3 regions of the Thioalkalivibrio sp. ALE30 genome follow, and region 3 is predicted to be linked to each of the others. Evidence: riboswitches for the same ligand, from Rfam matches in the RefSeq annotation. Region 3 holds a riboswitch; each other region holds the start of a gene.
The links. A riboswitch is a leader RNA that binds a small molecule or an ion and turns the genes downstream of it on or off. The one in region 3 is predicted to bind cobalamin.

Region 1 (9,648 bases), 290 kb from region 3:
GGTGATTGAGCGCCACCAGACGCCGTTCCGCACGCCGGCAGACGGTACGCGCAATGTGACAGTCGGCCGTAGCGGGACCCCCGCCCGGAAGGATGAACTCCTTCAGGGCGGGCAGATCGGCGTTGAAGGACTCCAGCTCCACATCCAGACGCTCCACGGAAGCCTCCGGGAGGGCCTGATGCCCTGGTACTGCCAGTTCCGCTCCGAGATCAAACAACTCGTGCTGCACCAGAGCCAGCGAACGACGGACCTCTTCGGGCAGGTCGTGGACCAGCACCCGGCCCACGACACTGTTCAGCTCGTCCACGTCGCCAAAGGCCTCGACGCGGTGGCTGTCCTTGTCTACCCGCGAGCCATCACCGAGGCCGGTCCGGCCTTCGTCACCCGTACGGGTCGCAATCTTTGACAGTCGATTACCCATGAATCACCTCTGCTGGTAGCGCAGCTTCAAGAACGCGGCCCGGCCCGGCTGGCTGTAGCCAAGGGCGGTCTCGTAGTCCTTGTCGAACACGTTATTGACCGTCGCCTGAAGCTGCCATTCCGGCGCAACCTGATAGCTCGCGCGCAGGTTCATCAGGCCGTATCCGGACAGTCGAACATCGTTATCCTGATCGTCGAACGACCGGCTCTTGGCAATCACTGAGCCCCCAACCGAAAAACGGTTGAGATTCCGATCGAGATCGAACCGGGCCGTCACGGGCGAGCGCCGGCGAAGTTCCTTGCCAGTCTCACGATCTTCGGCGTCCATCAGCGTAAGGGAAGCGCGAGAAGCCCAGCGCGGGCTTTCGTAACCCGCTTCCAGCTCGATTCCCTGAATACGTGCTTCATCGATGTTCTCAGCCCGAAATGCAACGGGATCAAAACTGATCATCTGATCCAGTTCCGTGCGGAAGACGGCAGCATCGGCATAGTAGGCCTCGCGTGTGTAGCGCGCCCCGATTTCGAGGCTCCGCGAATCCTCCGGCTCGAGGTCGGTATTACCAAACCCGGGGAAGTACAGGTCGTTGAAAGTCGGCGCCTTGAACGCAGTGCCGTAGGACGCCCGCAGACGCAGCGGGTCGGTCATCTGAAAGCCCCAGGCCACTTGTCCCGTGACCTTGTCACCAAACTGTTCGTTGTCGTCGTAGCGCAGGCTGCCTTCCAGGTCGTGGCGACCCATGTCGACCTGAACAACGGAATACGCTCCTAGGTTGTAGCGCGAATCCTCGTCGTAAACGGTATCGCTCGCCACACGATCCTCGTAGGCGTCGATACCGGTGATGACGAGGATATTGTCCGCAACCACAATGTCGTTGCGCCAATCGACCATATCGCGACGGGTATCGAACTGGGAAAAGAATTCCCCCTCAAGAAAGTTGTCCGATTCGTCGCGACTGTGGCCTGCAGAGAGCTCGGTGTCCCAACGCTGAGTGACGGGAATTCTCACGCCGGCGCGAAGCGCGGCATGGACGAAGTCGGATTCATCCGGCGAGAAGATCGAGCCACTGTCGAATTCGGTCGTGCCCTCCGAATAAAGAATATTCCCGAAGAACTCGACGCCATTATCCAGACGGTGCGAGACCTTGGTTGCCAACGAGGTGTTGTCGTAGCCATCCCGGTCGTCGTCACCGACATCGTCCTGCACATTGATGCCGTCGGTCGCGAAGTGGCTGAGCGAGAAACTGTAGTTCGTGCTCTCGGTACCACCCGCGACACCAACCCCGGCCTCGCGGGTATTGAAACTGCCACCGCCGACAAACGCGTTGACTTTCGGAGGCCCTTTGCGGCCTTCGCGAGTGAAAGTCTGCACCACGCCACCAATCGCATCGGAACCGTAGATGCTGGTTCGCGGACCGCGCACGATCTCCACCCGCTCGATCTCCTCCGGTGGCAGGAACTGCCAGCTTGCGCCACCACTGGTGGCCGACCCCATGCGCACGCCGTCGATCAGAAGCAGGGTGTGGTCGGAGCTTGTCCCGCGGGTGTAGACGGAAGTTGTCTTGCCGAAGGCGCTGTTCTGGGAGGTTTCGATCCCGGCGCGGCCCTCCAGCAGATCGGTGAACTGCTGGGGCTGCAGGCGCTCGATCTCTTCGCGGTCGATGATGGTGACCGAAGCAAGCGTCTCGTCGACGGTCTGCGCGATGCGAGAGGCGGTGACCTGGACGGTTTCCAGGGTCTGCGCGTCGTTGGTATCCGGCGTATCCGCCAGAGCGGGACTGGTGGCCAGCAGGATGGCCGTGGAAAGTGCTGTGCGTTTCATGTCGTCCGTGTCTCCCGGCGAGCCGCCCGCACGCCGTTGATTCGTCGGGATCGCGCGAACAGGGGGAGACAGACACGAGGGGGATCGGCCTCAACCGGCTAACGGCCGGGCCCGATCATCCGCCTCGCATGCCCGCCGCATGCCGCGCGATCATTCCCTGGCCGGTCTCCGGGCTGACGAGCGTTCCGGTGCGGCGCCTTCCCGAACCTTATGTTCAGTGGCACTGGCCGCGACCATCAGGGACCGTCGGGCGGTCCCTCGCTCGATCACCGTTGCGGGGGCAGCGTCGGTTTCGCCCGCGGCTCCCGAGGACCCGTCTGGACTCACCGAACTTCCCGTTTAACCCGCCAGGTCGAGCCTGGCCGGGCACCGGGGAACGCGGCGAACACTACACAATTGGGCGCAAAATTACCAGCCGGAGGAGACTCGATCTCGCACAACCGGAACCGTCGAACCAGGCCTGTCGCGACGGATCATCAGCGGCGGCGCCGCTCCTCGGCGTGGAGATAGCGGGTCCCGCGCTTCAGCAGCAGGCCCCAGGTCTTGTCCTGCAGCATGGCGTCAAACTCGGGCGACCGCTCGGCGCGCAGTGCCACGGGATGCGACTCGTCGCCGGCATGCGTTGCCAGCATGTCCAGGCGCTCGCGGTTGGCGCCGTACTGCTCGACCAGGAAATCGCGCATCGAATCGCTCAAAGGCAGGTGATAGATACGCGTGAGGCGCATCGCCAGCCATTCGGCCATGCGCCCGAGATCCTGGCGGACCTTGCGCACCATGGCCGAGCCCAGACCCGCCTTGGCATCCGCGCTCATGCCCACATACAGCCCCCCGAGATACGCGGCCGGGTTGGCGTAGATCGCACGCTGGATGCTCGGGTTGGTGAGGTCCACCAGCGGCTCCAGGATCAGGGCCAGCTGGATGCCGATGCGCTTGGCCGTCTCGGCGTCCAGCGCTGCCCCTCCGAAGTAGAACAGGTCGCCCTCACGCTGGATCTTCAACTCCTTAAGGAAGTTGCAGAAGTCGTTGGCCAGCTTCAGCTTCTGGTCATCGGTCAGCTCGATCAGCTCCTCGCTGACCCGGATACCGCGCACACTGCGCTTGAACCAGCGCTTCTCGCCCCGCTTCTCCACCTGGGCGCGGCGCAGGGCCTCCCAGCGCTCCACCGCATTGGCGTAACGGCTCTGCGCCTGCATCAGCTGGTCGCGCGCCTCGCGCAGGTCCTCGACCCGCCGCAGTGCCAGTCCCAGGAGCTGCCCGTCCGGCGAATGTTCCCCCGGTTCCCGATCCTCCAGGGTGCGCAGGGCCTCCAGGACCTGGCGCCCCAGGTCGGTTACGGGCTCGCGCAGAGCCTGCGGATCCAGCCCCGAGGCATCGCTCTGGGACAGCAGAATACCGAGCGAGCGCAGGCGGCTGACCACCCCGGCCTGCGCCACGCGAAAGCGGTTGCCCTGGGATTCCAGTCGGTCCAGGGCGGCCCCGAGCTGCCAGCCACCGGACCATTCGAAGCTCAGGCGCTTGATCTGGCGCCCGTTCACGAGCTCGAACGCGAGCACGAAGATCGCCTGCACATCGTCGAGGGTGCACCGGGCCAGGTCGTCGGCATCGGCGGCGGAAAACAGGCGGTCCAGGAACTGGTCCACCCGGCGCACGCCATCCTCCTGGGTCGGCGCCACGCCGCGCAGCCGATCGCGCAGCAGGTCGGCGACCTCCGGGGCCTCGTGGTGCAGCTTCTCCAGAGCCGCGAGCCGCGAATCCTCGGTCGCGCCCACCAGATCGCCCACACGCGAGCGCAGGCCCAGGCGGCGATAGATCTCGATCTGCTCCGCGGCAGCCGCCAGGCTGGTATCGCCGGTCATCTCGCGTACCGCGACGGCCACCCCCTCGGGCGAGATATCCACCTCGTGGAGCAGCACCTCGGCCGCCTTGCGCCGGCGCATGTCCGGTGCGAGCTCGCTCATGGCCAGATCACGGGTCACGAACAGCAGGTCCGGCAGCAGGTCGATCGTGTTGCGCAGCTGGTCGCGCGACTGTTCCTGGCGTTTGCCGCGGGTGGCATCGGCGACAAAGCGCGCCACCAGGCCGATCACCCCGAACAGCAGGGTGTAGACGGCGAAGAAGATGAAGTTCTGTGCCGGGGCGGCATGCCCGAAACCGAGAAAATACCCGCCCTGCATGGCCAGGAACGTGACCGGTCCCGCCGCCCACAGCAGCTGGAGGAAATTGAGCGACCAGGGGACGCGCCGCGCGGTGGCCGCCACCTCGGTGATGCGGCTGCGGCCGGCCGCCTCGATCAGGACGTTCTCCTGCGACGGCCCGACGGCCTGCGGGTCTTCCTGACCCGGTGCCTCCCTGCGTTTACGAAAGCGACCGAACACGCGCCCCTGCTCCGGAATGGATGGTCACCGCCGGCATGGCCGCAACGTCCCCATTAGTGTAGGGAAAGTACGTTCGGTTCGCGCGCTCCGGGCCCCGTTTTCGCGCCGTTCCCGGCGCATTCGGCCACCCCTCAGGCCGCGTTGCTGCGCCGTGCCTGGGCCTCGCCGGGCGGGATCGAGACCACCTCGGAGGCATCGTCGCGATAGAGGTAGTCGCGCGTCAGCGGCACCGCGTCCTGCTGCTTGGCCATCTGCACGTGGAAGACCACCTGTCCCCACCAGCGGAAGGTCCCCTCGCAACTGGCCAGATAGAACTCCCACATGCGGCAGAAGCGCTCGTCAAAGCGCGTCACGGCCTCGGCCCGGACCTTCTGGAAGCGGCGGTACCACTCAGCCAGTGTCTCGGCATAGTGCAGCCGCCAGAACTCGATGTCCGTGGTGTACAGCGGGGTGGGTTCCAGCGCACTCATCACCTCGGACAGCGCCGGGGTGTACCCGCCCGGAAAGATGTACTTGCTGAGCCACGGGTTGGAGGTGCCCGGCGGCTCCTGCCGCCCGATGGTATGCAGCACGGCGATGCCGTCGGGCGTCAGGAGGTCGTGTACCCGCTGGAAGAACGTACCGTAGTTGGGTGTGCCGACATGCTCGAACATGCCGACGCTGACAATCCGGTCGTACTGGTCCTCGTGCTCGCGGTAGTCCTGGTAGAGAAACCGCACCCGGTCCTCCAGCCCGCGTCGCCCGGCCTCCTCCCGGGCCACCCGCAGCTGCTCCCGGGACAGTGTCACGCCGTCGACCTGCACGTCCGCGTGCTCGGCCAGATGGAAGGCCAGGCCGCCCCAGCCGCAACCGATATCAAGGACCCGCATGCCGGGTTCCAGGCGCAGCTTCCTGCGCAGCATCGCGCACTTGGCCTGCTGCGCTTCCTCCAGCGTCATATCGGGCCGCTCGAAGTAGGCACAACTGTAGAACATGCCCTCGTCCAGGAACTGGCGATAAAGCCACTCGTCGACATCATAATGATGGGCGATGTTCTGATAGCAGCGCGCCACCTTGTTGCCCTGCTCGATCAGCGCCCGGAGCATACGCACCGCCGGATTGACACGCTGCTGGAACATCGGCGCGAAGTTGCGCATAGCCACATCCAGGAACACCTGCAGGCCCTCGGGGCCAGGCGACCACATGCCGTTCATGTAGGTCTCGCCCAGCTGGAACCCCGGATCGCGACCGATCTTGCGCAGCGCCGCCCGGTCATGCAGCTGCATCGTGATCTCCGGCGTACCGCTACCGAAACGCTGCTCGCGGCCATCCGGGTGCCGCAGCACAAAGGTCCCGTAGCGCATGTATTGCTCGAGTAACCGCTCGATCATCTTGACCCCTGTCCTTGTCTCGGCGGCCCGTGCGCAACGCGTGGGTTCCAGGCCGTTGCCGCGCCACCCAATGTAAACTGAGTCTAAATATTGTTATCTCGCGTTGTCCATGCCTGATGCCGCGCGCGGTGAAGTGGGCGGCCGGCGCCGCTTCGAGACCCGTAATAACCCCGACCCGAATCACCTGCATTCCACAGGGACAGTAGCGCATTCCCGAGCGTGATGGCAGACCCCGAAAATCCCTTTCCCCAATTCCGAAAAAACGGCTACCCTGCACTCATGACGCTACGACCCACCCAAGCCTGTCAGCACTGCACCCTGCGCCAGCTCTGCCTGCCGGTCGGCCTGCCGCAGGACGAGCTCTGGCAGCTCGACGAGATCGTCCAGCAGCGCCGGCCGATCGCCAAGGGCGCGGCCCTGTTCACCATGGGGGCCAAGTTCGACGCGCTGTATGCGGTCCGCACGGGGGCGCTGAAGACGGTGCTGATCTCCGATGACGGCACTGAACAGATCACGGGCTTTGCCCTGGCCGGCGACCTCCTGGGACTGGACGCGATCCATTCGGGCAAGCACCCGGTGAGTGCCGTGGCCCTGGAATCCACCAGCGTCTGTGCCGTGCCCTACGGGCATGTCGACGACCTCGCCGGGCGCCTGCCCACGTTCCGCCAGCACATGATGAGCGTGATGAGCCAGGAGCTCGCGCAGGACGAAAGCCTGCATGCGCTGCTTGCCCAGCGCACGGCCGAGCAGCGCCTGGCGACATTCCTCGTGGGGCTGTCGGAACGCCAGCGCACTCGCGGCCTGTCCCCCGAGCGGTTCTACCTGCCGATGTCGCGCGCCGACATCGCCAACCACCTGGGCCTGACCCAGGAGACCATCAGCCGACTGTTCACCCAGCTGCGCAACCAGGGCGTAATCAGCCTGCACACCCGCGACCTCGAGATCCTGGAGCCCGAGAGTCTGCGGAACACCGCCGGGGTGACGTTCACCTCCTCCGCCGCGAGCAGTGCCTGAATCCGGAGGCATCCCGGAACGGCCGTCGACGGGCTTCGAGGCCTTCTGGAGCTTCGCCGGAACCCTCTGGGCCGACCCCGATGCACGCGCGCGCCTGCTGCGCTGGCAGGAGGACTTCGGGGTGGATGTGATGCTGGCGCTGTTCGCCCTGTGGTACCCCCGACCGCTGACGACCTCTCAGTGGCAACGGCTCGCGCAAACCGCCCGCCGCTGGCAGACCTCAGCCACCGGACGCATCCGCGCCCTGCGCCGCCAGTTGCACACCCCCGAGCGCGACACGCTCTACCGCGCGGTACTCGCGCTCGAACTCCAGAGCGAGCGCCTGGCGGGCCTGCAACTGCTCGCGCAGGCCCGCCAGCTCTCGACGCCGGATAGCCGGTCCCACGCCGTGAACCACCGGCGCCGACTGCACACGCTGTTCCCCGCATTGCCGGAGGCCGAGATCCGCGACGCGCCACACACTCCGGATCGGTGTTCTCAATAGCGTGTCCACGCAGGGACGTACGTAGCGGCATGCCGGCTGCATGCGCTGGCGGTTCCGGCTATCCTCCCCGGCATACAGACCCTACACGGCAGGATTCATGTCCGACGATCTGCGCACCCAGCTCCTGAAGACGGGGCTGGTGGACGAAAAACAGGTTCGCAAGGCCAAGGCGCAAAAGCATCAGGCGCAAAAGGGCAACGCGAAAAAGAAGAAGGACCGCAAGACCGGCCCCGAGCCGGGCGTGGCCGAGGCGCGCAAGGCCGAGCAGGCCGAACGCTCGCGGCAGAAGAACCGCGAACAGCAGGAGCGTGCCGAACGCCGCGCCCGCCACGCGCAGATCCGCGAGCTGGTCAGCACCCACCTGGCGCCGATCCCCACGGGCGATGCCGCGCTGGACTATCACTTTCAGCAGGGGGGGCAGATCCGTCACCTACCGGTGACAGCGGATCTGCAAAAGCGCCTGGCCGACGGGCGCGCCGCGATTGCGGGGCTGGATATCCGGCCGGAGAAGGGCTTCCGGGTCATTCCGCGGGAGACAGCGGACCGCATCCGCGAGCGCGATCCGGAATGGCCGCTGGTGATTCCGGCCGAGGACGATGCGTCGTCCGAGCCCGACCCGGACGACCCCTACAAGGATTACGTCGTTCCCGATGACCTGATGTGGTGAGGGCACGGGGCACGCATGGGCAGGCGCCCCCGCGAGTCCGTCAGTCCGTGGTGCGCTTCACGTCCGCGGCCGGCATGCCGGACTGCTGCGGACGCCGTGCCTCGTCACTGGACATGTCCTGAGGGGTCAGCCCCCCCTCCCCCAGACTCTGGGGTGCACCCGCCGACTCCTCCTCCGGCGCGCCGTTGCCACAGCCCAGTGCCAGCAGGCCGACGGCGGTCAGTCCGATCACCAGGGGGGTCGCTCGCTGAATCTCTCGCATCGCTATCGCTCTCGGGTGTTTTCAGGTCAAAGCGTGCAAGCCCACGGCCCGTCGCGCAAGCGCCGGCGTGAAGATCACGGGCTTGGCACACGCCCTTGAGACCCGCCTGGCTGCGGATTCGCTGTCAGACGGCCCCGACCGGCAGGATGCGGGTCCCGGCCTGGCCGTCCAGGATATCAGCGGCATGCCCCAGCGCACCGATCCCGACCCGGATGCCGCCTTGCGCCGCGCGCCGCGCCGCCTCCATCTTCGGGCCCATGGAACCCGCGGGGTAGGCCGCCGGCTCCACGGCCGTGACCAGCAGGGCCTTCAAGCGCCGAGCGTCCGGCGTGCCCCAGTCCATATAGACGCCGTCGACATCGGTCAGCATCAGCAGCCAGTCGGCCTCGACATGCGCGGCCAGACGGGCGGCCGTCAGGTCCTTGTCGACCACAGCCTCGATGCCCTGCAGGCGCCCGGCCGCGTCGCGCGCGACTGGCACACCCCCACCCCCGGCGCAGATCGCGACAGCGCCACTATCCACCAGGGAGCGTACCGCCTCCATGCCCAGCAGCCGCTGCGGCTCGGGCGAGGCTACCACGCGCCGCCAACCCTCGCCGTCGGGCGCGATATCCCAACCGCGCTCGTCGGCCAGTGCACGAGCACGGGCCTCATCCCAGGTGGGGCCGATGAATTTCTCCGGATGGCCAAAGGCCGGATCGTTGGGGTCGACCTCGGTCTGCGTCAGCAGGCTCGCCACCCGGTCATGCCCCAGTGCGTTGTGCAGCTCGCGCGCCAGGATGTAGCCGATCATGCCGTGACTCTCGGCGCCGACAACGTCCAGCGGCCAGGCGATGCGATCGCACTCCGCCTGATTGGCCAGCAGGCCAACCTGCGGCCCGTTCCCGTGGGTGACGACCACCTCGTGCTCGCGCGCCACGGCGGCGATCGCCTCGGCGGCCTGTTGCGCGTTGCGCTGCTGGGCCTCGGCCGAGGGGGTCTCGCCACGTTGCAACAGGGCGTTGCCGCCCAGCGCGATCACGATGCGCATGGCGGTCCTCCGGGGGATTTGGTGGGTGTCAGGTCCGCGGCAGGGTGACGCCGCGCTGCCCCTGGTACTTGCCGCCGCGATCCTTGTAGGACGTCTCGCAGACCTCGTCGGACTGCAGGAACAGCATCTGCGCCACACCCTCGTTGGCGTAGATCTTGGCCGGCAACGGCGTGGTGTTGGAGAACTCCAGCGTCACGTGGCCCTCCC
Region 2 (9,648 bases), 260 kb from region 3:
TTCGCCTGCAAGCAGGTTCCCACATCGCCAGGAACCTGTAGGAGTCTGCTTGCAGGCGAAGGCGGTTTCTTCTCGATCAGGACCACGGAAAGGGCCGCCGTGAGGCGGCCCCTTGGTTCCCGCCCGGTTTAGCGGCGGCGGTAGTGGTCGTGGCAGGCCAAGCAATGGTGGCGCACGCCGTTCAGGGCCTCGGTGGCGCGAAGCTGGAAGTCTTCGTTCTCCAGGTCCTCGGCCGCCTCGACCTTGCGCTGCAGTCGTTCGGCGGCCTCGCGGTAGGCTGCCTTGTACTCGGAGAACTCCGGGTCCTCCCAGGCCGCGGGCAGGGCGCCGGGTTCGCCGCCCCGCGCCGGGGTCTCGCGAGCGAACCAGGTTTCGATGTCGGCGGCTCGGCGCGCCAGTTCCTCGGCGAGGTCGGGCAGGCGCTCGGCGAACGGTGCGTCGTAGCGCAGGATCTGCTCGATGCTGCGGTAGGTGGCTGAGGTGCCCTGCATGCTTTGCTGGCGGAAGCGCTGGAAGGCCTCGGTGGCGTCCACTGTGGCCGGGTTGTCCATCGTCTCGCTGTAGTCTTTGCCCCAGGGGCCGGGCATGGGGAGCGTCACCTCGTCGCCATGGGCGCCGGTGGCGGCAAGCAGGAACAGGACAAGGCCGGCGATCCGGAGGGCCGGTGTAAAGGGGGGTCGAGTCATGTCGGATCTCCTTTCCAGTGTCAGAAGCGGAATTGGTGCTGCAAGTGCAGCTCCCAGTCCGAAGTGCCGGCGTCGCGGTCCAGCCACATCAATTGGGTTTTTTGTCGCTGGCCGCGGTGGTACCAGTTGAGGCCGGCGCCCCGCTCGCGCTGCCAGCGCTCGTCGGTGCCGAGGTCGTTGCCGGCGTCGTGGCGCAGCACAGCGTGGCGCGCGGCAACCTCGAGCCCCTCCCAGGGCAGTGCCTGAGCCAGCTCGAGTTCGGCGCCCAAGTCGTGGTAGGAGGGGCCGTGATCGGGCGATACGTCGCGGCGGAAGGCGGCGAATGAAATGGCGGTGCGGGCAAACTTGACGACGCTGTCGGCCGTTGCGGTGACCCAGTCGGCGCGTTGCTGATTTACCTGGTTCTCCCGCCCGCGAGTCCAGTCGCGCAGGTGATTGCGGTTCGCCGCCTGCAGGCCGACGCCGTGGGCCACTGTATGCTCGACCGGCTTGCCGACGGTCGTGTTGTCGCGTGGAAGGGTGCCTACCGGTGCCCAGGCCCCCCGAGCGCTGAACAGGTGGCCGGAGGTGGACGGTCGGTCATCCCGCTGGTCAAGGCGGCCGCGACCATCAAACACGCCGATGGCCCAGGCCCGGTCGTCGCTGTCGCCCCCCAGTAGGGTGACGCCGGTATCGCGTCCAGCCGGGACCTCGAACTGATTCCCCGCGATGCTCAATTCGGTGAACAGCCGGTTGGGGCCACCGATGTCCCGCGGCAGGCCGAAGGGTACGGTGAACTGGCCGGCGCGCAGGTCGAGGGACTCGGTCAGTGCGTATTGGAGCCAGACATCGCGCATCGAGAGCTCGCCGCTGCTGAAGTCGGGCTGCAGGCGAAAACTAAGATCGGGGTGGAAGAGGGTGCCCGTCGTATCCAGCCAGGCGCGGCGAAAGTCGAATTCGGTGGTGGTTCCCTCGTCGCCCCGCTCGATGGCGTAGCGGCCCTGGATGAGCGGGTCCAGGGTGATGGCGAAGCCGTCGGCTTCGCTGCCGAACTCGAACTGTGCCTGGAGGGGGGAAGCCCCGCCACTGGCGATCAACAGGCCGAGAAGGGTCGGGGCCGGAGCCAGGAGTGGCGGCCGGCCGGGTCGTCGGGTCGGTTTGTTCAAGGTCATTCTCCCTGGGACGCACACCCCGTGCGCCGTGGATGGAACGACGCTGGGTGGGCCAGGGGAGGTCGGGGACTATAGACACAGCAAGCCCGACCCGACCGCTTGCCCGCCGCAGCGTCAGGTTTCCTCCTGGCCGGTCTCCGGACTCGTGAAGCGGGCGGGGGTGCCCGGGCGGATCGCCTTCCCACACCGAATTGCGGCGCAGTGGTTGTTGATCCGTTGTCTTCACCTACCGTTGCGGGGGCAGTGCCGGCATTGCGAACGGCAGTTCGCGCACCGGCTTCCCGATTATCCCCGGCGATGGAACGCCAGGGCACCTGGAGGCGGGGCGAAGGGTACTGGGGTGCAAACAGGCTGGCAAGAAGAGCGTTTGATGAGCGACCAACCGCAGTGATTGATCTGGATCAACGGGAGCGCTGATTTCGCTGGTCGATCGAATACCGGGTCGATAGGGTGGGATTCAGGTGATTTGGACCGAGTCTATATCGGTCTTCGCCGACACCGATCCAATCTCAGGGAGACTTTGCCATGATCCGAGGTTCTTATCTTCGCCGCGCCATCTTTTCGGCCTGCACCGCCCTGGCGCTGGGCGTGGCCGCGCCCGCCGTGGCGGATACTGATTACTCGCAGTATCGCGACGTGTTCGAGCCGCTGCCGGCGCTGCCGCCGATCCCGGCGGACAACTCGATGACCAAGGAGAAGATCGAGCTGGGCAAGATGCTGTTCTTCGAGCCGCGCATCTCCAGCTCCGGCGTGATCTCCTGCGCGACCTGCCACAACCCGGCGCTGGGCTGGGCGGACCGCATCCCGCGCGCGGTGGGCCACGATGGCCAGGTCGGCGAGCGCAATACCCCGACCGTTCTGAATTCCGGCTTCTTCACCGCGCAGTTCTGGGATGGCCGAGAGGACGACCTGGAGGGGCAGGCCCTGGGCCCGATCCAGGACGCGATCGAGATGGCGATGCCGCTGGAGGATGCGATCGCCCGCCTGGAGGAGTTCAATGAGTACCAGGAGAAATTCGAGGCCGCCTATCCCGACTATGACGGCGACAACGTGATCAATACCGACCACGTGGCCAAGGCGCTGGCGACGTTCCAGCGTACGCTGAACACCCCGAACTCGCCGCTGGATCGCTGGCTGGCCGGGGATGAGGGCGCGATGAGCGAGCAGCAGATGCGCGGGATGAAGCTGTTCGCCGACAACGGCTGCGTGGCCTGTCACCGTGGGCCGGCGCTGACCGACAGCAACTTCCACCGCATCCAGGTGCCGGGTTCGGAGGACGAGGGCCGCTACCTGGTCACGGGTGAGGAGAGCGACCGGTTTGCGTTCAAGACCCCGACCCTGCGCAACGTAGCCCTGACCTATCCCTACATGAACAACGGGGAGACCGCCACGCTGGAAGAGGCGATCCGCATCATGGGCGAGGAAATGCTGGGGCAGGACTTCAGTGATGACGAGGTCGCGGATATCGAGGCCTTCATGCACGCGCTGACCGGCGAAATGCCGCAGTTCGAGATTCCTGCGCTGCCGTAACCGGCCGCATCGGAATCGAATGTCTCAGCCCCCCTCCGGAAACGGAGGGGGGCTTTTTGATGGTGTGGTACAGATCTATTCCACGGTAATCGTGATCTTCTCGGAGACAACGGGCGGGTCGAAGCTGATGTGACGGTAGTCCATGAACAGCAGTTGCAGGGTGTATTCGCCGGGTTCCAGTTCCAGCTCGCCCTCGGTCTGCCCGCCGCCGAAATGGCGCTTGTGGTCGGAGAAGGGCAGCGAGGCGTCCAGGTCCACCTCGTCGAGCGGCTTGTTCACCAGCAGGTGGTGGTGGCCGGTGTTGTCCATCTCCACACCGGCCGGGGCAACACCCATGCCGCGCAGGCCCATCTGGACCCGCACCGGGCTTTCGAGCGTTTCGCCATCCTGCGGGCTGATGAAATAGACCTTCGCGCCATCCGGCGGCGCGATGCGGTCGCTGCCCATGGCACTTCCGGCCAGCGCGAGGCCTCCCGTCAGCACGAGCAGCGTGGAGAGCCGAGTAAGAGCGGTATTCATGGGTACTCCTTGGGCCTGGGTTCGGCCGGTCTGTGTACTCATTTCGAGTATAGTCGGCGGTCCGCGCGGCAGTGCAGTGGCGTTCTGCTACCCTATGCGCCTTCGTTTTCCACCTCCCGATCGAGACGAGTAGCCCGCATGAGTTTTCGCACCCGTTTTGCCCCCAGTCCGACCGGCTATCTGCATATTGGCGGTGCCCGCACCGCGCTGTTCTCCTGGCTGTACGCCCGCCACCACGGTGGCGAGTTCGTACTGCGGATCGAGGACACCGATCTGGAGCGCAGCACCGCGGAGTCGGTGAACGCGATCCTCGAGGGCATGAACTGGCTGGGGCTGACCTACGATCACGGGCCGTTCTACCAGACGGAACGCTTCGATCGGTACAAGGAAGTGATCGACCAGTTGATGGCCGCTGGCCACGCCTATCGCTGCTACTGCACGAAGGAAGAGCTGGATGCGATGCGCGAGGAGCAGAAGGCGCGCAAGGAAAAGCCGCGCTACGACGGTCGCTGCCGTGCGCGCACCGAGCCGCGCGAGGGCGTGGAGCCGGTCATCCGCTTTCGCACGCCGGACGAGGGCGTGACCGTCGTCGATGACATGGTGCGCGGCAAGGTCGCGTTCCAGAACAGCGAGCTCGACGACCTGATCATCGCCCGCTCCGACGGCTCGCCGACCTACAACCTGACGGTGGTGGTCGACGACATGGACATGGGGATCACCCATGTGGTCCGTGGCGATGACCACCTGAACAATACCCCGCGCCAGATCAACATCCTGAAAGCGCTGGGCGTGGAACCGCCGCGCTACGGCCACCTGCCGATGATCATGGGCCCGGACGGTGCCAAGCTGTCCAAGCGCCACGGGGCGGTCTCGGTGATGCAGTACCGTGACGAGGGCTATCTGCCGGAGGCGCTGCTGAACTACCTGGTGCGCCTGGGCTGGGCCCACGGCGACCAGGAGATCTTCTCGGTGGACGAACTGGTGCGTCTGTTCGATATCGAGGACGTCAACCAGTCCGCCTCGGCGATCAACCCCGACAAGCTCCTGTGGCTGAACCAACACTACATCAAGACGCTGGACCCGGATCATGTGGCGCTGGAGTTCGGCTGGCACCTGGGCCAGCTGGGCATCGATCCGGCCAATGGTCCGGCGATGCGCGATGTGGTGATCGCCCAGCGGGAACGCGCGCGCACGTTGCGCGAGATGGCCGAGAACAGCGTGTACTTCTATCGCGAGTTCGAGGACTACGACGAGAAGGCCGCACGCAAGCAGCTGACCGCCGAGGCAAAGCCCGTGCTGCAGACCCTGCACGACGGGTTTAGTGCCCTGGGCGCCTGGGAGAAGGAGCCGCTGCACGAGGTGGTGGTGCATACCGGCGAGCGCCTGGAGCTGAAGCTCGGCAAGGTCGCGCAGCCGCTGCGCGTGGCCCTCACCGGGGGTACGGTCTCCCCGCCCATCGATGATACGCTGGTGCTCATCGGGCGCGAGCGCGCCCTGGCCCGCATCGACCGCGCGCTGGCGAAAATTTCCGCCGAAGCGGGTTGACACATTTCGGGGTGCTGGCTACAGTACGCGCTCGCCTGACACGGGGCCATAGCTCAGCTGGGAGAGCGCCTGCATGGCATGCAGGAGGTCGGCGGTTCGATCCCGCCTGGCTCCACCACTCAGGTGATTTGCGAGTTCATCAATGCATCGTTTCGGGGTCATATCACTCTACGTTGGATTGGTGCTGGCAGTAGTCGGATTGATCGGCGGATTCGGGCTGATGCTCACCGGGGAACAGACCTGGTCCAAGCCCCTCATTGCGCTGGTACCGATCGGGTTTTTGCTGGTATTCAACGGTCTGGTGACGACGCTTCTGCATCGGCCACCGGGTAGCGAAGAAGATCGGCCCAAAGGCCCACCGGAATAGCAACAAGACGTTGCCTCTACGTCCCCATCGTCTAGAGGCCTAGGACACCGCCCTTTCACGGCGGCGACCGGGGTTCGAATCCCCGTGGGGACGCCATATCCCGAGAAGGCCCGAACCGAAAGGTTCGGGCCTTTTCATTTGTGCCTTGGGCATGAAGCCAGTAGAGCGACGAGCACCTCCCTGTGCTCGCCGATCCGTTCGTCCTAGAACTCGAACTGGGCGCGGGCGGCCAGCACATGGTTGCCATTGGATACGCCACCACGACCCTCGTAGTCGAAGTACATGTAGTTCAGCTTGAACACCATGTCCTGGTTCGGGTACCAGTTCAGACCAAGGGTGTAGTGGTCCATCTTGTTGCCGCGCCCCACTTGGGTGTGTTCCAGCGAGTCGGCATGGGCGTAGCGAGCCGCGATCTCCCACGCACCCGTGCCTCCGTTACCAAAGACGGAATTCGGGCGTACGGCGCCAAAATCGCCGCTGAAGGCGCGATAATTGCGTTGTTCCCCGGTCAGGAAGTAGCTCGCCTGGATATAGTAGCCGTCCAGCGTGAGGCTGCTTTTGTCCGTGGCGTCACTTCCATGGGCATCCAGAACTTGTTCACGGTCGAGATCCAGGTCCACTCGCAGATACTCACCCTGCAGAGAAAAGGGCCCTTTGCCCCAAGCGGCTTCGAGAGCATATCGGCTGTATGAGTCCACACCCTCGAGGTCATTGCGGCCAATCAGCCGGACGTCGATGGCTCGAGCGCCTTCACGCGAGCGCAGGCGAACATCTTCGAGCGTGCCCTCGTCCGTCGCGTTGACCCGGTGGTTGAAGGACGCACCCAGGTGGGTGAACGTATCTTCGGACATATACGGGGCGAACGATGCGCGGGTTGCCAGGCTGTACCCTTCCTCGACATCCCGGTCGCGATCCGTGCCGTCCCCGCCAAAGACACCCGCTGCAAAATACCAATCCGGCACCAGCGTCTCGTACATCAGGCCGATCTGTCGGCTGGGCCGGTAGGCGTCCACGGGCGTGGCGCGCTCCATGAAGGTCAGGCGCCGCGAGCTGGTCGAGCTTTCCAGCGAGAAAGGCTCCTTGAAGTTGCCGACTGCAAGGCGCCCGCTGTCAAAAAGTCGAGCGACGTAGGCGTTTGCAAAGCGGACTTCGCTGTCCCGGAAGTCGACCTCCAGCTGCCATTCCCAAAGGTTGTCATAGACGCCGATGGCGCCCAGTCGGGCGCGCCGCAGGAACGTTCCGTACTCGGGAATCGGATCGGCCTCATTGGCGGCTTCGGAAAGATTGTCGTCCCAGTTAGCGGCCTCAGCGTCCACCATCAGTCGTCCGCGCAGCCCGAATCGGTTCTTGCCGTCCTGGCTTTCGACACGGAATTTGCGTGCCTGGATGCGGTCATCGACGGTTTGCAATGGAAGGGTCGGTTCGTACTCCAGTCCCTGATAGCGATCCTCGGCCTTAATCTGGTCGGCGACGGCTTCGGATTCCCGGGCTTCCGCCTCGCGGAGGTCGCGGACATCCTGCTCGGTGAGCACGCCGCGCTCGATCAATTTGTCGATCAGGGCCGATGTGGAGCTCTCGGCATGGGCCGGTGCAGCCAGAATGCCACCACTGATCAGGGCGGCCAGGAGTACGGGAGTCTTGAATGGTTTCATGGTCTTTTCCTGTGAATGTATGCGTATGCACACCCGGCATGAGTCCCGCGAACCGGGTGTGATGGGTACACGCCTTGAGGCGTGATCAGGTGGGAGCGCGGGGGCGGCTCCGAATCTGGAATACGACCAGGACGATCGAGCTCAAGGCGATGGTGATGCTGGCCATGGCCATCGCGACGGCGAGGTCGCCCTGCTCGAACTGGTTGAAGATGAAGGTGGCGGAGGTGTCCACGCCCGGAGGAAGCAGCAGGATGGAGGCCACGAGCTCGCGCATGGTGACGATGAAGGTGGTCAGCCAGGCAGCCAGCAGCACAGGCTTGAGCTGAGGCAGAACGACCTGGAAGAACACGCGCCAGCGGCTGGCGCCGAGGATCGAAGCCGCATGTTCAAGCGCCGGATCCATCGACTGCAGGCGGCTGTTGGCGTAGTTCAGGGCGTCGGTGATGTAGATCACCACATAGGCCAGCAGCAGCATCCACACCGTGTTGTAGGGGGAGACGGGCACCCAGAATGCGTTCCAGGCGAGGATCAGGCCGACTGCCAGAACAATCTTGGGGATGACGCGTGGCAGGGTTGCCAGGCCCTCCAGCGCATGGCGCAGCCAGCCATGCGTTCGCGAGATTACATAGGCGATCCACGCGCCGAGAAAGATGCTGATGGTCGCGGCGGCGAAGGCCAGCCACAGGCTGGTGAACAACGCCTCCGACCCCCGCGAACCCGGTATCAGGATGGCGCGGTAATGGTCGAGGGTCAGGCTGGGGAGTGCGCCTTGCCACTGGTCCGCGATGCTGGTGACCAGCATGGCGAAGTAGGGCAGCAGCGTGGACAGAGCGAACAGCCCCGCAAACCAGGCCACTCCGATGATGCGCGCCCCGGGCCCCAGCTGGAATTGATGCGGGGTTTCGGGTTCGTAACGGCCGCCGCCCATGAAGCTGGCCAGCAGGCGCGATCCGTACAGCGCGATCAGGGCGACCAGGCACAGGAGAGAAGACAGGGCGGTGGCCAGCGCGAGGTCGAGCGGCCAGCTGGTCACCAGGTAGAAGATTTCGGCGGGTAACAGCGGCAGGTTGGCGCGAGTGCCCAGGACCGCGGGAACACCAAAATTCGACAGCGCCTCGAGGAACACCAGCAGACCGGAGTTGAACAGCGCTGGCAGCATCAGCGGAATGATGATGGCGCGCAGGGTCTGGCCCCAGCTGGCACCCAGTTGTACCGCGGCGGTTTCCAGGCGACGCGGTATGGAGGCCAGCGCGGCCTCGGTGGCCAGTGCGACGTAGCCAAAGGAGGCCAGCGCCATGACGAGCGTGACGCCCCAGAACGAAAAGAACCAGGCGCGCAGCGCCTCGGGCATCGGTCCCAGTAGCTGGTCGAAGAACCCGCCGTCCTGCATCACCAGGATGTAGGACAGCGCCGCGATGTAGGGCGGGGTCATGATGGGAACCAGCAGCGAAAGCCGGGCCCACAGTTTCCCGGGCAGATTGGTTCGTGCGAGCAGGTAGCCGCAGGGCACCCCGAGGATCCAGCTGACAACAGTGGTAGCGCCCGCCCAGGCAAACGAGTTCCACAACATGGAGCCGATGCCCTCGGTTTCGCCGATCCGGCGATAGGCATCGAGAAAGCCTTCGAAGCGCCCTCCCATGATTTCGGGGAAGATGCTGGTCAGGAACAACAGCGCCAGGGGATAGCCCGCACCCAGCAGCAAGAGGGCCGCGACCAGCAGCACCGGGAGCCGGGTGCTGGCCCACGACAGGACGAAAGGGCGCGTGGCCGCGGATGCCACGGTGATCATGGGGCCGGGCTCCGCACCGCCCGCGGGATCTCCGCGCGTTCAACCCGGAGCTGAAACTGGCGCAGCAGTCGGTTCTGAGCCGCGAGTGCCTGGCTCCGGTCCAGCGCCAGGATCGGAGGCATGCCTTCGTAGGCTGCCTGCCGTTCCGGACTGTTCGCGATACCCTCCCGGGCCGGGATCAGGTGCTGTTCGGCCACCGCCTCCTGGGCGAATTCGGAGAAGTAAAAGTCGATAAATGCCTCGGCCAGTCCGGGCGCGTGCGCCTCGTCGAGGATCACGATCGGCCGCCGAACCATGGCCGCGCCACTGGTCGGGTAGCGCATCTCGACTTCGGGATTGCGGACCTGTTGGCGCAGGACAAGGTAGTCCACCACGCCCAGGATCGCGTCGTATGCGCCGGTCACGAGCC
Region 3 (9,648 bases):
GCCGGGGGGCGGCTGTTCCGTGCCGCCGGCGGAGCGGAGCGGGTGGATTCCGTGCAGAATGGCCTGGACTTCCTGGCCGAACGGGCGCACGCGGACGACTGGGTACTGGTCCATGATGCGGCCCGTCCCTGTCTGCCGCAGGCGGATGTGGACCGCCTGCTGCGTGAGTTGCGGGATGACGCGGTGGGCGGGTTGCTGGCCAGCCCCAGTACCGACACCATCAAGTGGAGCGATGGCGGCGGCCGCGTGGAGCGGACGCTGGACCGGGAGCGGGTCTGGCGCGCCCTGACCCCACAGATGTTCCGGTTGGGGATGCTGCGAGAAGCGAATGCGCGCGCACGCGATGCGGGTCATGCGGTGACTGACGAGGCCAGCGCGATCGAGTTTCTGGGGCAGGCCCCGCGGCTGATCGAGGGTTCGGCGATGAATATCAAGATCACCCGGGCGGAGGACCTGGAGCTGGCCCGTCTCTACCTGATGCAGCAGGGCCGGCTGGAAGGACGGTTCAGCGCATGAGCGGGTTGCGCATCGGCCAGGGCTTCGACGTGCACGCCTTCGGCGAAGGGGATCACCTGGTCCTCGGCGGCGTGCATATCCCGTTCGAGCGTGGCTTCGTCGCGCATTCGGACGGCGACGTGCTGCTGCATGCGGTCTGCGACGCCCTGCTCGGCGCCGCCGCCCTGGGCGATATCGGGCAGCACTTCCCGGATACCGATCCGGCATTTCGCGGCGCGGACAGCCGCGTCCTGCTGCGGGAGGTCCTCCAGCGCGTCGCGGCGGCCGGCTGGCGCCCGGTCAACATCGACTCCACCGTGATCGCGCAGGCGCCGAAGCTGGCGCCGCATGTCCCTGCCATGCGCGATCATATCGCCGCGGATACCGGCCTGGTGCCCGAGGCCGTCAGCGTGAAGGCCACGACGACCGAACATCTCGGGTTCACCGGGCGCAAGGAGGGCGTGGCGGCGCAGGCAATCGTGCTGCTGGAACCGGCCTCGGGGATGCTACGGGTATGACCGGGGCCGGGCGCGGAACTGCGGGAGTCCTGGGCCTGCATCACGCCAGCCTGGTTATTGCGGACTTTCAGGCCGCGCGCGAGTTCTACGGGCACCACCTTGGGCTGGCGCCGCTGGAGCGGCCCGAACTCGGGTTTCCGGGGCTGTGGTACGACCTCGGCAACGGCCAGGCCCTGCACCTGCTGCGGGTGCCGAACCCGGACCCGACCGAGCGTGCGGTACGGTGTGGGCAGGACCGCCACCTGGCGCTGCGCGTGGATGAGCTGGAGACCTTCGCCGCGCGGCTGGAGGCCGCGGGGTTTGCGGTGGAACGCAGCCGCTCCGGCCGCCCCGCGGCATTCGTGCGGGATCCCGACGGCAACGCCATCGAGCTGATCGAGGACGGTGCCTGAATCGGCCAGAGAGAGTCCCCTCATGAGCGACGCGCGCTACATCCTCGCCCTGGACCAGGGCACCACCAGTTGCCGGGCCATCCTGTTCGATCGCGCGGGCGCGATCGTCGGCGTGGCGCAGAAGGATTTCGCCCAGATCTATCCGCAGCCCGGCTGGGTGGAACACGACCCGATGGAGATCTGGGGTACCCAGATCGGCGTGGCGCGCGAAGTACTGGAGACGCGCGGCATCAAGCCCTCCCGACTGGCGGCGATCGGCATCACCAATCAGCGCGAGACCACGGTGGTATGGGACCGCGCCACGGGGGAGCCGATCGCCAAGGCGATCGTGTGGCAGGACCGGCGTACCGCCGCGTTCTGCGACGAACTGAAGGCGCAGGGCCTCGAGGGCCTGCTGCGCGAGCGTACCGGTCTGGTCGTGGATGCCTATTTCTCGGCCAGCAAGCTGCGCTGGCTCCTGGATCACGTGGACGGGGCGCGCGAGCGCGCGGAACGGGGCGAACTCGCCTTTGGCACCGTGGACAGCTGGCTGATCTGGAACCTCACCCGCGGGGAACGTCACGTGACCGATGTGACGAACGCCGCGCGCACCCAGCTGTTCAACATTCACACCCTGGAATGGGATTCCGATCTGCTGGAGCGATTCGGGGTCCCTCCCGCGATGCTGCCCGAGGTGGTGGACTCCAGTGGCGTGCTGGGCGTCACCGGCGCCGAGATGTTCGGTGGCGCGGAGGTCCCGATCGCCGGCGTGGCGGGGGACCAGCATGCGGCCCTGTTCGGTCAGGGCTGTTTCGAGCCCGGCATGGCCAAGAACACCTACGGGACCGGCTGTTTTCTGCTGATGAACACGGGTGGCACGCCGGTGGAGTCCCGATCCGGCTTGCTCACCACCCTCGCGTGGTCGCTGGACGGCCGGGTGGAATACGCGCTGGAGGGCTCGATCTTTATTGCCGGGGCCGCGATCCAGTGGCTGCGCGACGAGCTTCACCTGATCGACGCGGCCGAGGATTCCGAGTACTACGCGGGCAAGGTGGCGGACGCCGACGGGGTCTACGTGGTGCCCGCCTTCGCCGGGCTGGGTGCGCCGTACTGGGACATGTACGCGCGCGGCGCCATCTTCGGCCTGACCCGTGGAACGCGCAAGGAGCACATCACCCGCGCCACGCTGGATGCGCTGGCCTATCAGACACGCGATGTGATCGATGCCATGGCGCGGGACGCCGGGATCGGGCTGAAGGCCCTGCGGGTCGACGGCGGGGCCGTGGCCAACAACGTGATGATGCAGTTTCAGGCCGACATGCTCGGGGTGCAGGTCGAGCGCCCGGCGGTGACCGAGTCCACCGCCTTGGGGGCCGCCTGGCTCGCGGGACTGGCGGTCGGCTTCTGGACCCGTGACGAGTTGGCGCAGAAGGGTGGGCTGGACCGGGTGTTCGAGCCGCAGATGGACGCGGCCACGCGGGAACAGTACTACCGCGGCTGGAAGAAGGCCGTGAAGCGCACGATGGGCTGGGCGCGCGAGGACGACAGCGACTCGACGCCGTAGCGGGTGATGGTCTGGGGCCTCGCCGACGCGGGCGGGGGCTTCGCCGCCAAGGCGGCTCCCACAGGGGGTTGCAGGTAGAGCGATGGCTTCGACAGGCGGCGCGGCCCAGATCACTGTGGGAGCGGGCTTGTCCGCGAAGCCCCTGCCAGGCCCGGATTGGGCCCGGGGCTCAGTCCATGCTGGCCGGTTCGGCGGCGAGCTGGCCGGACTGGTAGTCGCTGATGGCCTGTTCGATCTCGTCGGAGGTGTTCATCACGAAGGGGCCGTAATGCGCGATCGGTTCGCCCAGCGGCCGCCCCTTGAACAGCAGCACGCGGGCATCCTGCTGGGCGATCAAGTGGATCTGGGTCTGGCCGCTCCACACACCCATCTGGCCGGTCTGCAGGCCGATGAGCTCGCCGTCGAACACGTAGGCCAGCACGCGGTCCTCGAGCTGCACGGCGAGCGACAGGCGATAGCCGGCGGGCAGCGTCAGGTCGGCCATCGCGGCGCCTTCGCCAATCTGCGCCAGCGGGCCCTCGGTATCCCCGGCACTGGTCTGCCAGGATCCGGCAATGGCCTTGAAGCGCAGCGGGTCGTCGTCTTCCGGCAGGTGGCGCATTGCGTCGGCGTGCACGTCGCGATAACGCGGCGGGTCCATCTTGCGCCGGGCGGGCAGGTTTACCCACAGCTGGAAGCCGTGCAGGCCTTCGCTGTCGAGCAGGGGCATCTCGGAGTGGATCACGCCGCGGCCGGCGCTCATCCACTGGGCCTCGCCGGCCTCCACGCGGCCCTGATTGCCCATGGAGTCCTCGTGCGTCAGGCCGCCATGGACCAGGTAGGTCAGGGTCTCGAAGCCGCGATGCGGGTGGGCGGGAAAGCCGCCGATGTAGTCCTCGCGCGCGCTCGCCTTGAGCTCGTCCAGCATCAGGAAGGGGTCCAGCCCGCCACCAAAATCATGGATGCGCCGAATCTTCACCCCGGCCCCGTCCTGGGTGGGATGGGAGGTCTTCACGCTGTCCGGCGGTGTCGGGTTCATGGCGTTCTCCTTCGCAACAGGTCTGCACCATACCGACCATGAAACGAAAAGAAAATTGCATCGTTTCCCGTCATGGGGCCTTCTGTCAGACGGTGGACAGATCCCAGGAATCGGCAAACGCCTCCAGGCTCTCGATGAAATCGGGATCGTGTTCCTGACGGTTGATCGTCAGGTGCAGGACGACGGCCTGCGGGTCGGGCGGGTGGCCGGTGGTCAGCGTCCAGGCCAGGCCGTTGGGGCAGTCGGGCAGGGACAGGCGCACGCCACCGTTGATGACCTCGCGGTGTACCCGGAATTCGCCCCACAGGCAGTAGACCACGCCGGCATCGGGACCGTCGTCCAGGATCAGGGTGTCGATGGCATCACTGTGAGCGGGCAGGGCGGGGACGTTCAGCCGCCGCTGCAAGGTTTCGGCATTCAGGGTCGCGGGCAGATTGCGGAAGAATTCCATGGCGGTCACTCGTTGCGCGGCAGGAACACGGGCAGGCCGTCGACCTCGCCCACGCTCAGACGCTGGTTGTAGAGGCGTTCCAGGGCACTGGGGACCAGCATGGTGGCGGTCGGGCCCCAGCATGCCTGACCGTCGGGGAACAGCAGGAGCAGATGGTCGCAGTAGCGCGCGGCCAGGTTAACGTCGTGCAGGACCAGTACGGCGGCCCGGTGCGCCTGGGCAACGATGCCCTGCACGCGGTTCAGCACGGCGACCTGGTGATGCAGGTCCAGCTGACTGGTGGGCTCGTCCAGCAGGAGCAGGCTGGGGTCCTGGGTCAGCACGGTGGCGATGGCCAGGCGCTGCCGCTCGCCCCCGGAGAGCGTGTCCACCATGCGGTGCTCCAGGCCGGAGAGGTCCATCTCCGCCAGGGCGGCCCGGGCGCGGGCGTAATCCTCGGAGGTCTCGATGTCCCAGGGGCGCAGGTAGGGGTGCCGACCGATCAGCGCGGTCTCCAGCACCGTCGCGGGGAAGCCGTCGTGGTGGGTCTGGAAGACCAGGCCGATGCGCCGCGCCAGTTCCGCGCGGGGCAGGTGGTTGATGGCCTGGCCCCGGACCTCGATGGTGCCGGCGCGTTTGGTCCGCAGGCCGGCGAGCGTTTGCAGCAGCGTGCTCTTGCCCGCGCCGTTGGGGCCGAGGATGCCCCAGCACTGGCCGGGGTCGACGGTCAGTTCCAGCGGGGCGCCGGGTGCGCGCCCCGGGATGTCGATCACCAGGTCGTGGGTGGCAAGCAGCGTATCCGGGCCCGGCTTCTGGTGGACGCTGCGCGCGCCCAGGCCCGGGGCTTCATGCGGCCGGCTGTGGGCGGGGGCGATGGGTGGACGGGGTGCCATCAGCGGCTCCGGTACAGCAGGAACAGGAACACGGGGACCCCCAGCATCGCGGTGATTACGCCGACCGGCAACTGCTCCGGGGCGATCATGGTGCGGGCGAGGGTGTCGGCCAGCGTCAGCAGGATGCCGCCGCCCAGCGCGGAGGCCGGCAGGATCACGCGCTGGTCGTTGCCGAAGACCAGGCGCAGCATGTGCGGCACGATCAGCCCGACAAAGCCGACCGCGCCGACCTGCATGACCGCGGTCGCGGTGATCAGCGCGGCGGCGACATAGATGCTCCATTCCACCGGGCGCACCGCCACCCCGAGTGCGGCGGCCTGCATCGGGCCGCGCGCGAGCACGTTCAGCGTGCGGCCCAGCGGCAGGGCGAGGAACACGACCAGCACCAGCAGGATCCAGGCGGGATAGGGGTTGCGCGCGTGGGACACATCGCCCATCAGCCAGTACAGCATGCCCGGTAGCTCGGCCGTCGGGCTGACTGCGAGCAGGAAACTGATCATGGCGCCCCAGCCCGCCGCGACCACCACGCCCGTCAGAAGCAGGCGCGTGGGGGTCCAGCTGCCGGTACCGTGTGCCAGGCCGAACACGATCACCGTGGACAGCAGGGCACCGGCGAACGCGGCCAGGGAGACGGAAAACATCGACAGGCCGGCGAGCATCGCCAGCAGGGCGCCGACGGAGGCGCCGCCGGAGAGGCCCAGCACGTAGGGATCGGCCAGCGGGTTGCGCAGCAGCACCTGCATCAGCGCGCCGGCCAGACCCAGCAACCCGCCTGCGGCAAAGGCCGCCAGGGCGCGCGGCAGGCGCAGCTCCAGCACCAGCGTGTCGTGCAGGCGGCTGCCCTCGCCGAGCATCACCGCCAGCAGGTCGCCGGGCGCGATCGCGACACTGCCGAAGGCCAGCGCGATCAGCACCGCCAGCAGCGACGCCGGCAGCAGGACCGCGGCGGCAAGGAGGAAGGCGCGGGTCACGAGGGGTCAGTCCGCCCGGCGCAGGCGCGCCCGCTCGAGCTCCTCGCACATCAGGCGGGTGCCCTCGGCGATGCGCGGGGTATGGCGCTGCAGAAGGGACGGCGGGATGAAGAACAGGTTGTCGCGCTGGACCGCGGTCATGTCCTCCCATTGCGTCCAGGCGATGACCCAGTCGGGGCGATCCTCGCCCATGCCGCCGCCAATGATGACCTCCGGATCGGCCTCGATGACCGCCTCGCGATCCATGCGCGGGACCAGGCGATCCAGGTGGCCGAATACGTTTACCCCGCCGCACAGGCGGATCGCCTCGCTGATCAGGTGGTCGTCGTTCACCGTCATCAGGGGCTGTTCCCACACCTGATAGAACAGGCGTACCGGGTCGCGCTCGGCGTAGTCCTGGCGCAGGGTGTCGATCGCCTCCTCGAAGCTTCGCACCGCCTCGTCGCCCTGCGTCTCGGTGCCGGCGAGCTGTGCCATGCGGCGCATGCTGGCGGACACACCGTCGAAGCTGCGGGGCTCCGACACGTAGACGTGGAAGCCGAGCTCGCGCAGGTGTTCGATCTGGGATTGCGAGTTTCCGCTGCGCCAGGCAACGACCAGGTCCGGATCGAGCTGCACGACGCGCTCCATATCGATGCGGCTGTAGCCGCCCACCCGGGGAAGCATCTCCGCCTCCGGCGGGAAGTCGCTGTGCTGGGTCGCGCCCACCAGCTTGTCGCCGGCCCCGACGGCGAACAGGACCTCCGTGATATGCGGGGCGAGGCTGACGATACGCTCGGCGGGTTGTTCCAGCCGGATCTCGTGACCGTCATCGTCGGTCACCGAGACCGGGTCGGCCAGTGCCGGCGCGGTGCAAAGCAACGTCGCGACGAGCAGGGCGGAGGAGCGTCCGAGGGTCTTGAAATTCATAAAAATCCGGTGGTTGTGGCGCTGTTGCGAGGTCGAATGGAGGACGTCTGCGGTAGTGCGCGCAAGCCGCAAAAGCGTTTCATCATAGCAGCATGGGCAAGATGGTTTGGTGCCCAAATTGGTCGGGGGCGCGCCGAACGCGTATCATACCGCGGCTTGAATCAGGTGCCTGCAATGCGCAGGTGAAACGGGAAGCCGGTGCAAATCCGGCGCTGCCCCCGCAACGGTAAGTGAGCGGCGAACCACACCGCAGGCTTGGCCACTGTGCCCCCACGGGTCACGGGAAGGCGTCTGTGGCATCGGCAGCCGCCGACGCTCACAAGCCCGGAGACCGGCCTGGTGATGACGCATCCTGCGATCGTGCGGCGGGCAACGATCGAGGGCACGGGCACCATCTGCGGTGCCCGTTCCTTCGTGGGTTCGCCGTGCCGTCGCCCCGACGGAAACGCATGACGAACCCAGACCCCAAATCGACAGCAGAGCATCCGAACGCGTTCGCCTCGGCCGAGCGCGAGGCGGTTTATCGCGTGATCGGGGAACGCCGCGACATGCGCCATTTCCGCCCGGATCCGGTGGATGGCGCTACGCTGCGCCGGCTGCTGGAGGCCGCCCACCGCGCGCCCAGCGTCGGGTACATGCAGCCCTGGCGCTTCCTGCGGGTAACCGACCCGGCCCTGCGCGAGGCCCTGCATGCCCACGCCGCGGACGAGCAGGCCCGCACCGCCGAGGCCTGCGGGGAGCGCGCGGCGGAGGTGCACCGCCTGAAGCTGGAAGGGATCCGCGAGGCGGGGGAGTTGCTGGTGGTGGCCCTGACCGACGGCCGCGAACGCTATGTGCTGGGGCGCCGTACGCTACCGGAGATGGACCTGTGCTCGGCGGCCTGCGCGATTCAGAACCTGTGGCTGGCGGCCCGCGCGGAGGGGCTGGGCATGGGCTGGGTCTCGCTGTTCGATCCGGACTGGCTGGCGCGGCAGCTGGACATGCCGGAGGGCGGCTATCCGATCGCGGTGCTGTGCCTCGGTCATGTGGAGCGTTTCTACGACCGGCCAATGCTGGAGACCGCGGGCTGGGATCGTCGGCGGCCCCTGGAAGAACTGGTCTTTCAGGATCGCTGGGGCGTGCCCGGCGAGCTGGCAGCCGACCCGGATGCGGCAGGCGCCGGAAACGGGGCGGACGATCGGACCGGATCCGACAGCGCATGAGCGCCTTCCTGATCCTGATGGGCGCCCTGATCCTGGATCGCTTGTTCGGCGATCCGCGGCGATTCCATCCGCTGGCCGGGTTTGGTCGGCTGGCGGCCTGGGCCGAGTCCCGCTGGCATGCGCCCAGTCGCCTGCGCGGGGCGTTGCTGCTCGCGGCGTTGGTCCTGCCATGGGTGGCGCTGGCCGCTCTGGGGGCGTCGCTGGCCTGGGGCTGGTTGCTGTCGCTGGCGATCCTGACCCTGGCGATTGGCTGGCGCAGCCTGGACGAACACGCCGAGGTGGTCGCGCGGGCCCTGGAGACGGATGATTTGCACGGTGCCCGCACGGGCGTGGGGATGCTGGTCAGTCGGGACACGGAGGCCCTGGACGTGCGCGGGGTGAGCGGGGCGACCATCGAGTCGGTCCTGGAGAACGGCAACGATGCGCTGTTTGCCACGATCTTCTGGTTCCTGGTCGCCGGGGCACCGGGCGTGGTGGCCTACCGGCTGGTCAACACCCTGGATGCGATGTGGGGGTACCGTAACGAGCGGTATGCCACGTTCGGCTGGGCGGCCGCGCGGCTGGATGACGCCATGAACCTGATCCCGGCGCGTCTGACGGCCCTGGCCTATGCCCTGGCGGGGCGCGGGCGGGACGCATTGCAGTGCTGGCGTGAACAGGCCGCCGGATGGAAGAGCCCGAATGCCGGGCCGGTGATGGCCGCTGGGGCCGGTGCGCTGGGCGTGGTGCTGGGCGGCCCGGCGCCCTATGGCGGCCAGCGCGAGTGGCGCCCGCGCCTGGGCATGGGCCGCCTGGCCGATGCCGCGGGCATTCGCCAGGCGGTGGCGCTGGTGGACCGGGCGCTGGCGATCTGGATGGCATTCATCGTGGTGGGGGTGATTGTCGTTGTCCTGTTCTGATCCGAAAACGGCTCCCATGCCCGAACCCCAGGCGCTCGTGCAGGTGCATGGGGGTGGTGTGCGCCAAGCGGCTGCGCGCTACGGCATTCCGGCAACCGAGTGGCTGGATCTTTCCACCGGCATCAACCCGCATGGCTATCCCGTGGGCGAGGTCCCGCAGTGGGTCTGGGCGCGGCTGCCGGAACCGGAGGACGGGCTCGAGGCCGCGGCCGCTGACTATTACGGCACCGCGGCGCCTTTGCCCGTCGCGGGCTCGCAGGCGGCGATCCAGTTGTTGCCGGCGCTGCGCTCGGGTACGGCGCGCGTCGGCATCCTCGAACCCAGCTACAACGAGCACGCCCGGGCCTGGCGCGAGGCCGGGCACACGGTACGCCCGCT

Region 1: it holds a riboswitch for cobalamin, as region 3 does, so the genes downstream of both, D107_RS0100185 (TonB-dependent receptor domain-containing protein) here and bluB (5,6-dimethylbenzimidazole synthase) in region 3, are expected to answer to the same signal.
Region 2: it holds a riboswitch for cobalamin, as region 3 does, so the genes downstream of both, D107_RS0100285 (porin) here and bluB (5,6-dimethylbenzimidazole synthase) in region 3, are expected to answer to the same signal.

Annotation. Positions count from the first base shown of each region.
Region 1 is NZ_KB898168.1:28,689-38,336, reverse strand. It holds gene D107_RS0100190 (cob(I)yrinic acid a,c-diamide adenosyltransferase) at 1-421, opposite strand, end outside; gene D107_RS0100185 (TonB-dependent receptor domain-containing protein) at 425-2,239, opposite strand; cobalamin riboswitch at 2,381-2,628, opposite strand; gene D107_RS0100180 (hypothetical protein) at 2,716-4,614, opposite strand; gene D107_RS0100175 (cyclopropane-fatty-acyl-phospholipid synthase family protein) at 4,746-5,984, opposite strand; gene fnr (fumarate/nitrate reduction transcriptional regulator Fnr) at 6,264-6,998, shown strand; gene D107_RS0100165 (DUF2390 domain-containing protein) at 6,991-7,482, shown strand; gene D107_RS0100160 (DUF2058 domain-containing protein) at 7,580-8,149, shown strand; gene D107_RS0100155 (hypothetical protein) at 8,190-8,411, opposite strand; gene D107_RS0100150 (carbamate kinase) at 8,536-9,441, opposite strand; gene dcd (dCTP deaminase) at 9,470-9,648, opposite strand, start outside.
Region 2 is NZ_KB898168.1:56,530-66,177, forward strand. It holds gene D107_RS0100280 (cytochrome c) at 129-686, opposite strand; gene D107_RS0100285 (porin) at 707-1,837, opposite strand; cobalamin riboswitch at 1,948-2,170, opposite strand; gene D107_RS0100290 (cytochrome-c peroxidase) at 2,363-3,367, shown strand; gene D107_RS0100295 (DUF4399 domain-containing protein) at 3,443-3,886, opposite strand; gene gltX (glutamate--tRNA ligase) at 4,025-5,431, shown strand; tRNA gene D107_RS0100305 (tRNA-Ala) at 5,474-5,549, shown strand; gene D107_RS13425 (hypothetical protein) at 5,574-5,798, shown strand; tRNA gene D107_RS0100310 (tRNA-Glu) at 5,819-5,894, shown strand; gene D107_RS0100315 (OprO/OprP family phosphate-selective porin) at 6,002-7,450, opposite strand; gene D107_RS0100320 (iron ABC transporter permease) at 7,536-9,239, opposite strand; gene D107_RS0100325 (extracellular solute-binding protein) at 9,236-9,648, opposite strand, start outside.
Region 3 is NZ_KB898168.1:319,524-329,171, forward strand. It holds gene ispD (2-C-methyl-D-erythritol 4-phosphate cytidylyltransferase) at 1-516, shown strand, start outside; gene ispF (2-C-methyl-D-erythritol 2,4-cyclodiphosphate synthase) at 513-1,013, shown strand; gene D107_RS0101420 (VOC family protein) at 1,010-1,405, shown strand; gene glpK (glycerol kinase GlpK) at 1,428-2,948, shown strand; gene D107_RS0101430 (pirin family protein) at 3,118-3,966, opposite strand; gene D107_RS0101435 (hypothetical protein) at 4,052-4,417, opposite strand; gene D107_RS0101440 (ABC transporter ATP-binding protein) at 4,423-5,289, opposite strand; gene D107_RS0101445 (iron ABC transporter permease) at 5,289-6,260, opposite strand; gene D107_RS0101450 (cobalamin-binding protein) at 6,267-7,169, opposite strand; cobalamin riboswitch at 7,316-7,524, shown strand; gene bluB (5,6-dimethylbenzimidazole synthase) at 7,619-8,371, shown strand; gene cbiB (adenosylcobinamide-phosphate synthase CbiB) at 8,368-9,270, shown strand; gene cobD (threonine-phosphate decarboxylase CobD) at 9,287-9,648, shown strand, end outside.